DNA from 3 places in the Gordonia sp. 852002-50816_SCH5313054-c genome. Region 2 is predicted to be linked to each of the others. Evidence: riboswitches for the same ligand, from Rfam matches in the RefSeq annotation. Region 2 holds a riboswitch; each other region holds the start of a gene.
The links. A riboswitch is a leader RNA that binds a small molecule or an ion and turns the genes downstream of it on or off. The one in region 2 is predicted to bind S-adenosylmethionine.

Region 1 (3,272 bases), on a different contig from region 2:
GAGGCGCGGCTTGAGCGCCAAGGCTCGGGCAATGGCGACACGTTGCTGCTGACCGCCGGAGAGCTGGCGTGGGTAGGCACTTTCGCGTCCAGCCATGCCGACACGTTCGAGCAGATCGCCGGCTCGTGCGACAGCTTCGCCGCGCGGGATACCCGCAGCCAACCGTCCTTCGATCACGTTCTGCTGCACGGTCATATGCCCGAAGAGGTTGAACTGCTGGAAGACCATCCCGATGGTGGCGCGCTGACGCGCGATCTCACGATGGGACAGTTCGTGCAGCTTTCCCGACGACGGCCGGTATCCGATGATCTCGCCGCCGACCTCGACGAACCCGCTGTCGGGCTTCTCGAGGTGATTGATACAGCGCAGTAGCGTCGACTTGCCGGAGCCCGACGGTCCGAGCAGCACGGTTACAGTGCCACGCGGGACGTCGACGTCGATGCCGTCGAGGACTTTGTGGAGTCCGAAACTCTTGCGCAGTCCTCGGATTCGGACGAGAGGTAGCGTCTCGTCGTAGGTGTGATTGTCATGCCCGGCCGTGGTGTACCCGCGGCGCGTGGTCGAAAAGCTCACGCGCCCACCGCACCTTCGTTACGACGATCAAACCTGCGAAGGTCGGTACGCACTCGCCCGAACAGCGGCAAGTTCTCACGGACCGTCGTCCAGAAGCCTTGTTGCGGTCGGCGATTGCCACGCGAGTAGTGACGTTCGACGAAGTACTGCCCTACCGAGAGCACACTGGTGACGATGATGTACCAGATGGTCGCGACCAACAGCAGAGGCAGGATCAGGTAGTTCTGCTGGTAGATCAGCTGTACGGAGTAGAGCAGGTCTTGGACGGCGATCACACTGACGATCGACGTCGCCTTGAGCAGACCGATGAGCAGATTGCCCGACGCCGGGACGATCGCCGGCATGGCCTGCGGCAGGATGATTCGACGGAAGATGCGATACCGACTGAGCCCCAACGCTTCTGCGGCCTCCGCCTGACCGCGGTCGACGGAGAGGATGCCCCCGCGCACGATCTCGGCAGCGAAGGCCGCGACGTCCAGGGTCAGTGCGACGAACGCTGCCAGCACGCCCGAGAACAGGTGCGCCGTATCGGCTTTGACGAACTCCGGACCGAACGGAATCCCTAGTGACAGTTGCGGATACAGCGAGGCCAGCTCGTACCAGAAGAGCAACTGGACAAGCGGCGGAATAGATCGGATCAACCAGACGTAGCCTGCGCTCAGCGTCGACAAGATGGGATTCGACGACAAGCGCATCACGGCGAGCAGAATCCCCAATGCGAAGCCGCACACCATGACTGACGCAGTCAGCCACAAAGTCAAGCCGAGGCCGCGCAGAACTGATGCGTGGAAGAAGTAGTCGCCGACCACATCCCACTGGAACCGCGGATTGGTGATCAGCGTGTGCACCAGCATTGCCGCAAGCACGAGAACCACGGCGCTACTCACCCACTGGCCGGGCTTGCGCGCCTTGACCAGCTTGGCCGAAAGCAGTTCTGCGTCACGCGGTTCGCTGGTCAGCGGACGCGACTGCGCAGCGGAAAGTTCAGCGGTCACAGGTATCGGTCTTCAATCCTCGATGTCGTTGTTACGGCAGCGGCGAGCGCCTGCTTCCGTCGGGTTGTCACCTGGAGCACCCCACCACGACGGAGGGTTGCCGGCCAGCAAGCCAGGGCTGGGCGCTGACACTCATAACCGACGCCAGGTTAGTGCCAGGTCGACGCCGCGCCGAGGGTATGAATCTGCGCGATTCTTAGGGTCGCGAAGTGGACGGTCGGATTGTTCGCGAAGGCGTCGCCCCTGTGCCCCGCGGTGGAACACATATCGTGGGCACAACGCCGACACGAGGAGAGCCTTATGACCGAGCTATTCGAGATCACCCGCTTGATCCAGGCCGAGCCGTCGGCGATCTTTGAGCTTCTGACCACGCCAGAAGGTCACGTCGCCATCGACAGCTCAGGCATGCTGCAAAGTGCGGAAGGGTCGACGGTCGGCGCGGTGGGCGATGAGTTTGTCGTCCACATGGATCGCGAATCGCTCAACGACCTTCCGATGGGTAAGTACGACGTGAGGGTGATCATCACGGGCTACGAGCAGAACCGGTGGGTCGAATGGACGATCATCGGCACCGTCCGACCGCCCCTCGATCACCGCTACGGATACCGACTCGAACCGACTGACGACGGCACGCTCGTCACGTCGTACTACGACTGGAGCCGCGTGACCCACGAGGACATCAAAGGCCGGTTCCCGATCATTCCCGAGGCCGGGCTACGCGCGACGCTCGGGATTCTGGCGCGGACGGTTGAGAATCAATAGCGTCCCGCCGACGTCGACCTCACTTCAACGACGCGTCGTCGCCCATCACGGCGCCCTCGCGGCGAGGATCGGCCCCGCCGAGCCAGCCGTTGCCTGAGCGCTGTAGTGCGCTGAGCCCGCTGGACTGATCGTCGACCGACACCTGTTCTCCGCGTTCGCGCAATCCCTTGACGAGCGGATCGTCGGCGCCGCCGTTCGCAGTGTTGACCAGCGGGTGCTCGCCGCCGACATTCGACGTCGGGGTGTTGGCCGTACCGAAGTCGATCATCGACACGGCCTGCTGCGGGTTCAGCTTCCAATCCAGCATTCCAACAAGCGTTTTCACGACGAACTGGATGATCACGGAGCCGCCGGGCGAGCCGAGAGCAGCGCTGAGGGTGTCCGGCGCACCGTTGGCTCCCGGCTGCATAACGAGGGTCGGGGCCATCGATGATCGCGGCCGCTTGCCCGGCGAAACCCGGTTGGCGAGAAGCGCTCCCGACTCGTCGCGTGGCTCAGCGGAGAAGTCGGTGAGCTGATTGTTGAGGATGAAGCCGTCGACCATATGGAAGCTGCCGAACGCCGATTCGACGGTCGTCGTCATCGACGCCACGTTGCCGTACTTGTCGGCGACGGTGATGTGGCTGGTTCCGTGTTCTGTGCCGGTGTACGAACCGAGCGGGACCTCACCGAGGTCTCCGGGCTGTGCCTTACCCAGCGACGTGTTCGGTTTGATCAGTGCCGCACGCTGTTTCAGGTAGGTCGGATCCAACATCGTCGCTACACCCTTGCCCGGCAACGGGATGAAGTCGGGATCGGCGATGTACTTGTCACGGTCGGCATAGGCGAGGCGTTCGGCCTCGTTGATCAGATGCACCGCTTCGGGATTCGGATGCCCGCCGTCGCGGTCGACGCCGGTCGGCCCCATCGACGGAATGTCGAAGTTGGAGAGGATGCCCATCG
Region 2 (3,272 bases):
TCGAGATCACGCAGCCCGGCGAGACTCGAACTGCGGCAGCACCTCTGCGCGCACGCGGTGCTCGGTGGCCGAGCCGTCGATCGGCACGATGAGCACGGCGTCGGCGACCTCTGCCGCGTAGATGTCTCGGATCAGTGTGGCCAGGCCGTGCGGGGTGCCGACGTAGCGCACGGTCTCTGCGCGATCCCCCACGGACGTCACCGCCGAGCCGGCAGCCGACACCGAGGCGACAGACGCGCGCGCCGACCCCGGATGCGGTGCGATCGCAACCTCGACAGCCAGTGCTACCGAGAAGTTCGCGGTGTCACGGGTGCCGGCCCGCAGTAGCGAGCGAGTGCGCTGGGCGTCGCGCAGCGTCGAACGTCGCACGACGATCGGCAGTTCGGCGGCACCGGCGTCGCCGACGATCGCAACCCGCAGCGCCGGGCGGCCGATGGTGATGACGCCGGTGTCGGCAGCAAGGAGCTGGTCGGCGAGAACGTCTGTCGGAGAACTCGATTGGATCGTCACGAGTGTGCCTTTCGGTGGTGGATGTCGGGGGCGTCGGCGCTGCGATCGCTCAGGCAGCGCAGCGCGTGGAGCAGGCGGTCGACGTCGTCGGACGAGCTGCCGAGTCCGAAGCTCGCGCGTACGGCGCCGTCGGGATAACCGAGTCGGTCGAGAAGCGGGTGAGCGCAGAACTTTCCGTCGCGCACACCGATGCCGTGTTCCGAACTCAGGTACTCCGCCACCTCGCGCGGGCTATGGCCGTCGACGGTGAAGCCTGCGATGCCGACGCGCTCGAGGCCGTCGTCGAAGACACGAAGGGGGGTGACTCCGTCGATCTCGGCGAGTCCGGCGTCGAGTTGTGCGCACAGGTACGCCTCGTGCGCGCCGATCCACTCGTGTCCGAGATCGGTGATCGCGTCGCATGCGGCAGCAATCGCGATGGCGCCCAACACATTAGGAGATCCCGCTTCGTGACGCGCTGCACCCGTGTGCCACGACACCGACGCGCAACCGGCCTCGACGTCGACGTCTGCCGTTGCACCGCCGCCCGCCAGATACGGCTGCGCGGCGTCGAGCCAGTCGGTGCGTCCGATCAGCACACCCGCGCCGAACGGCGCGTAGAGCTTATGGCCCGAGAAGACGAGGTAGTCGATGCCGTGGCTGACGATCGACACCGGGCGATGCGCGACGAGTTGTGCGGCGTCGACGAGGATTCGGGCGCCGTGCCGGTGCGCAATCGATGCGAGTCGCGAGATCGGGAGGACCTCGCCGGTCACGTTCGACGCCGCGGTCACCGCAAGTAGCGCGGCGGGCTTGGCTGCGAGTTCGCGCTCGACGGCGGCGAGAGTCTCATCGATGGTCGACGCAACTTCGACGATGCGTGTCCACTTGTCTTTGCGTTCGACCCATGGAAGCAGGTTCGCGTGGTGCTCGATGTCGAGAACGACAACGTCGCCAGGCGTCACATGCGCCGCGAGGTTGATCGCGTCGGTGGTGTTGCGAGTGAACACGACGGCGTCGTCGGCGCGACCACGGACAAAGCGTCGAACGGTCTCGCGGCACTCCTCGTAGCGACGCGTCGTGACCTGCGACAGATGTCCCGCGCCGCGGTGCACGCTGGCGTAGGTGCTCAGCGAGTCGGCGACGGCATCAGCCACCGCGCTGAGTGCGGGGGCGCTGGCCGCGTAGTCGAAGTTGGCGTAGCGCACCGTCGTACCGTCGGAAAGCGGCGCGCATTCGGCGGCGCCGACGACGTCGGCGAGTGGGGCGATAGTTGGGGTCTGCGCAGGCGAAACAGCCTTGGCCTGCGAGAACTCGGTGTGCGAACGGGTGACGACAGCAGTCATCGAATAGTCTCCTTGGAATCCACGCTTGCCGTACCCACCCTGGGCACGGCCAGGTCGTCACCCGGAGCACCCCACCGCGGAGGAGGGTTGCCGACCAGCTAGCCGGGGCTTGTCGCTGGCACTCATGACCTGTTCCAAGGATCACCGACGCGACGCTGAGCTGTCAACTTTCACTCAGCGTGCACGAAAGGCGGCCGAGGGTGCGATCGCCGAGCGTGTTATCGAGCCCGATTCTGCGCGCCGGCCGCGCCGGTCTGTGCGCGGTTGCGCTTCCACGCAACCGGTAGCGTGAATCCATGCCAGCTTCGGAGGTCTTCGTCCTGTCCAGGCCGCACGGCACCGTTCGAGCGCGTGGCGCTTCCGCGGGATTCACCGACGCCACCGAGGCTGCCGAGGCGTTGCGTTCCGGGCGCATCGGCGCCGTCACCGGGGCGATCGGGTTCACAGCCGCCGACGACGCCGCGCTGCTGGTTCCCGAAACCATCACGCACAGCGGTTCGGCGATCGTGGGGCAAGCGCCGGAGCCTGCTCACGCCGAGCGCGTCACATTGATTCCCGACGCCGCGACGCATCGGGACCGGGTCGCACGTGCCATCGACGAGATCGACGCGGGGGCGTTGTCGAAGGTCGTGCTCGCGCGCGCCGTCGAATTCGATGTCGAACCTCCCGTCGACCCGGACCGACTTCTCGAAGCCCTGGCGTACGGAAACGCCGAGCACTCTGCGTTTCTCGTCGACCTCAGCGTCGACGAGCACACCGACCCGCGCGCTCGATGGCTCATCGGAGCTAGCCCAGAAGTGTTGCTGCGCAAGCAAGGTCTCGAGGTTACGTGCCGCCCCTACGCGGGATCGGCGGCGCGCTCAGCAGACCCCGACGTCGACCATGCTGCCGGCCGGGTACTGCTCGCCTCGACGAAGGACCGGGCCGAGCACGCGTTCGTCGTCGACCATCTCCGCGACGCGCTCGAGCCGATCTGTCGCGAACTCGACGTGCCCGATCAGCCTTCGCTGGTCTCAACCGGCGAGATGTGGCACCTCGCGACAGCGATTCGCGGCGTGCTGAGCGATCCGACGATCACCGCACTCGACCTCGCACTGCTGCTGAGCCCGAACCCTGCGGTGTGCGGAACACCGGGAGATGTTGCAGCACAGTTCATCTCGAATCACGAGGAGCGTCGTGGATTCTACGCGGGCGCCGTCGGATGGTCGGGCTCCGCGGGCGACGGCGAGTGGATGGTGACGATCCGTTCGCTCGAACTGTCCGACGATCGTCGTCACGTCCACACCTGGGCAGGCGGCGGCATCGTCGCCGGGTCGGAGCCGCAGGCAGAGCTCGACGAGACGTCGGCGAAGCTCGCGACCGTCCTGCGCGCGCTCGGCGTCGTCGAGCTCGGTTGACGTCGGGGTAGTGGGTGCGTGCCCGCGTCGTGGAGCCCAC
Region 3 (3,272 bases), on a different contig from region 2:
CCCTCAGTGCCGGTGGCGCCCTCATCCCCGGTGCTGACCCCAGCTCCGGTGGTGCCGAGCCCTTCGTGGTCACCGACGTTCTTCTCCGTGACCACGGTCCCCGAGGCTTCGGCGATCTTCTCCGATGCCGACAGCGCCATCAGCGACTCGGTGTGGCTGGTCGTCGTCGACGGAGAGCGCAGCGACGCGAGCCACTCTTCGAACGCGACAAGCGACGGTCGGTACGCGGGTCCGGGAATGCCTGTGACATCGCGGCCGGTCAGTGTGTAGGCCCAGAACTTTCCGAAGTTCAGCGGCATCGCCGCGATGCTCCTGACGCTGGTCCTCAACGCGTCGACGCCCTGCCCCCAGAGCACCGGATTCCATGTGAACAATCCTCGTGCCATGTCCTGGAACGTGTAGACGTCGGTGAGTACACCGCCGTAGCCGAGTTGGGGCAACTGCGGGAACCAACCCATGGCCCACCGGATCGGCGGCTGGAAGTCGGCCAGTGTGATGCCGAGGATGTCCGGGAACTTCCACCGCTTGCTCACGAGGTCGGGCACGGTCCAGCCGAGACCGAGTTTGTCGACGAACTGCTGGGTGAGGACCCACGCCGACGACGGCACGACGAGCTGACACGTACTGACCTGGCCAGTGGTGTTGTCGCAGTGCAACGGCTTGACTCCCCATGCGTCCCACAGGGCCCCGTTGGTCGCTGCCAAATACATGTAGAGCGGGTACAGACCATGCTTGACCCAGTAACCCGCGAAGCCATCGAGGGCACCGAGCGGATCGTGGAGCGGATCGGGCAGGTCGCAGATCGGATCGCCCGTGAAGCACACGGAGGTCACCGGAATTCCGCCGAAGTCGTCGACGCCGCGTCCGCCCGCCATGGTCAGTCCGGGGATAACGCCGATCAGAACGCGTTCGATGCCCTGTCCGTAGAGAGTTCCTGCCTGCCGCGGATCGGAGTAGAGCAGTCCGGAGACTTTGGTCGGTGAGATCTCGTGGCCAGAAGTATTGCCGGTGCCGATGCCGGTGAGTACGTCGCCGGCGATTCCCGCGCCCTGCGAGTACCCGACGATCACGACCGGATAGCCCTGACACTGCGCCTGATAGCTCGCCACTGTCGACATCGTTGCCGCGACGCCCTGCGACTGACTGTCGTCGAAGCCGAAGGCACCCAACGGCCAAATCGACGCCGGATACTCGACGCGCTCGACGGTGTAGCCGGCGTACTGCGGCTGACGCGTGACGCCGTCGAGCAGATGTGCCTGGGGATCCCACGTACCGCCGACGAAGACGAGTGCGCCGTTGCCGCAATCGGCGCTGGCCTCGGCTCGCGCGACACCCGCGCCGGAAGTCTGGCCTATCGCGAGGAGAACCGCTGCGACTGCGGCGAGTCCGAGTGTGCTCGCCGCCCTGATCGATCGCCTGAAACCGAAGTGACCACCCATGCGTTCTCCACCAATCCGGCCGGTTCTGCCGTGTCATCGCGACGTGGTCGGAATCCGAGTTTGCCGACCCCTCGCGAATGATCGGATCGTAGAAGTTTGTGACCCACGCCACGGCAGAAACCGACGATCGCGCGGCGAACCGTCGATAAAGAACGTCAAATTCGACTGTTCGGACTACACGAGAAGGCATTCTTCGGGGCCATTCGCCGCCGACGAGCACCGCGGCCGCAACGACGCCTTGTCCAGCCCAAGAACCAGCCTGCGTCGGAGGGTTCTCACTTCATTTCGACCGTGTTATATCCTTGACGCCAGGTCATGAGTATCAGCGCAAAGCCCCGGCTCGCTGATCGGCAACCCTCCAACCGCGGTGGGGTGCTCCGGGTGATGACCGGGTTGTGGGACCCCGCTCCTCGATGATCTCCATCGAAGATGGTTTCGGGTCCCCGGCAAGCGCGGGTCCGAAGGTCGGACCCCAACAGGGTCGTCGTGCCCTGCCGACCGTAGAAAGTGACGCATATTCAATGTCTGACGTCGACGTCGACCAGAACCCAGCCGACAACTGGAGTTTCGAGACCAAGCAGATCCACGCGGGCCAGTCAGCCGACGCGGCAACCAACGCCCGCGCGCTACCGATTTACCAGACCACGTCGTACACCTTCAACGACACCACCCATGCCGCGAACCTGTTCGGTCTTGCCGAGCCGGGCAACATCTACACGCGGCTGATGAATCCGACGCAGGATGTCGTCGAACAGCGTCTTGCCGCCCTCGAGGGCGGCGTCGCGGCGCTGCTCGTCGCTTCGGGCCAGGCTGCGGAGACGTACTCGATCCTCAACATCGTCGAAAACGGCGGGCACGTCGTGTCGAGTCCTCGGCTCTACGGCGGAACGTACAACCTGTTCCACTACACGCTGCCCAAGTTCGGCATCGAGGTCACCTTCGTCGAGGATCCGGAGGATCTCGACTCCTGGCAGGCCGCCGTACGCGACAACACCCGCGCGTTCTACGGCGAGTCGATCTCCAACCCGAACAACGAGATCCTCGACATCGAGGGCATCTCGGAGGTTGCACACCGCAACGGCGTGCCGCTCATCGTCGACAACACCGTCGCCACCCCGTACCTGCTCAACCCGCTCGCGCATGGCGCCGACATCGTCGTGCACTCGGCCACCAAGTACATCGGTGGGCACGGAACCGCGATCGGCGGCGTGATCATCGACGGCGGCACCTTCGACTGGCGTGTCCAGCGCGACGGGAAAGACCTGTTCCCCGGTTTCACCACGCCCGATCCGAGCTACCACGGTGCCGTCTTCGCCGATCTCGGCGCTCCCGCGTACGCGCTCAAGGCACGCGTGCAGTTGCTCCGAGACACCGGTGCAGCCATCTCGCCGTTCAACGCATTCCTGCTCGCCCAGGGTCTCGAGACCTTGAGCCTGAGGGTCGAGCGTCACGTCGCCAACGCGCAGCGCGTCGCCGAGTACCTCAACGACAACCCGCAGGTCGAAGAGGTCTACTACGCCGGCCTTTCGTCGTCGCCCTGGTACAAGCGTGGCCAGGAGCTCGCGCCGAAGGGCCAAGGTGCGGTCATCGGCTTCGAGATCGCAGGCGGCGTCGACGCGGGCAAGCGGTTCGTCGAGGCGCTCACGCTGCACAGCCACGTCGCCAACATCGGTGATGTGCGCTCGCTGGTGATCCACCCCGCATCGACCACCCACAGCCAGCTGACCCCCGAGGAGCAACTCGCCGCGGGTGTCACCCCCGGCCTCGTCCGCCTCGCGGTGGGCATCGAGGGAATCGACGACATTCTCGCCGACCTCGACCGGGGTTTCGAAG

Region 1: another riboswitch for S-adenosylmethionine. It lies ahead of A5788_RS02615 (amino acid ABC transporter permease); the one in region 2 lies ahead of A5788_RS21205 (aminotransferase class V-fold PLP-dependent enzyme).
Region 3: another riboswitch for S-adenosylmethionine. It lies ahead of A5788_RS13770 (bifunctional o-acetylhomoserine/o-acetylserine sulfhydrylase); the one in region 2 lies ahead of A5788_RS21205 (aminotransferase class V-fold PLP-dependent enzyme).

The regions. Positions count from the first base shown of each region.
Region 1 is NZ_LZTE01000024.1:3,388-6,659, forward strand. Features, by position in the region: gene A5788_RS02610 (amino acid ABC transporter ATP-binding protein) at 1-489, opposite strand, end outside; gene A5788_RS02615 (amino acid ABC transporter permease) at 570-1,568, opposite strand; SAM riboswitch class IV at 1,591-1,708, opposite strand; gene A5788_RS02620 (hypothetical protein) at 1,869-2,330, shown strand; gene A5788_RS02625 (gamma-glutamyltransferase family protein) at 2,350-3,272, opposite strand, start outside.
Region 2 is NZ_LZTE01000079.1:63,331-66,602, reverse strand. Features, by position in the region: gene A5788_RS21210 (hypothetical protein) at 7-510, opposite strand; gene A5788_RS21205 (aminotransferase class V-fold PLP-dependent enzyme) at 507-1,835, opposite strand; SAM riboswitch class IV at 1,852-1,965, opposite strand; gene A5788_RS21200 (isochorismate synthase) at 2,132-3,232, shown strand.
Region 3 is NZ_LZTE01000057.1:82,731-86,002, forward strand. Features, by position in the region: gene A5788_RS13765 (cutinase family protein) at 1-1,439, opposite strand, end outside; SAM riboswitch class IV at 1,751-1,898, shown strand; gene A5788_RS13770 (bifunctional o-acetylhomoserine/o-acetylserine sulfhydrylase) at 1,961-3,272, shown strand, end outside.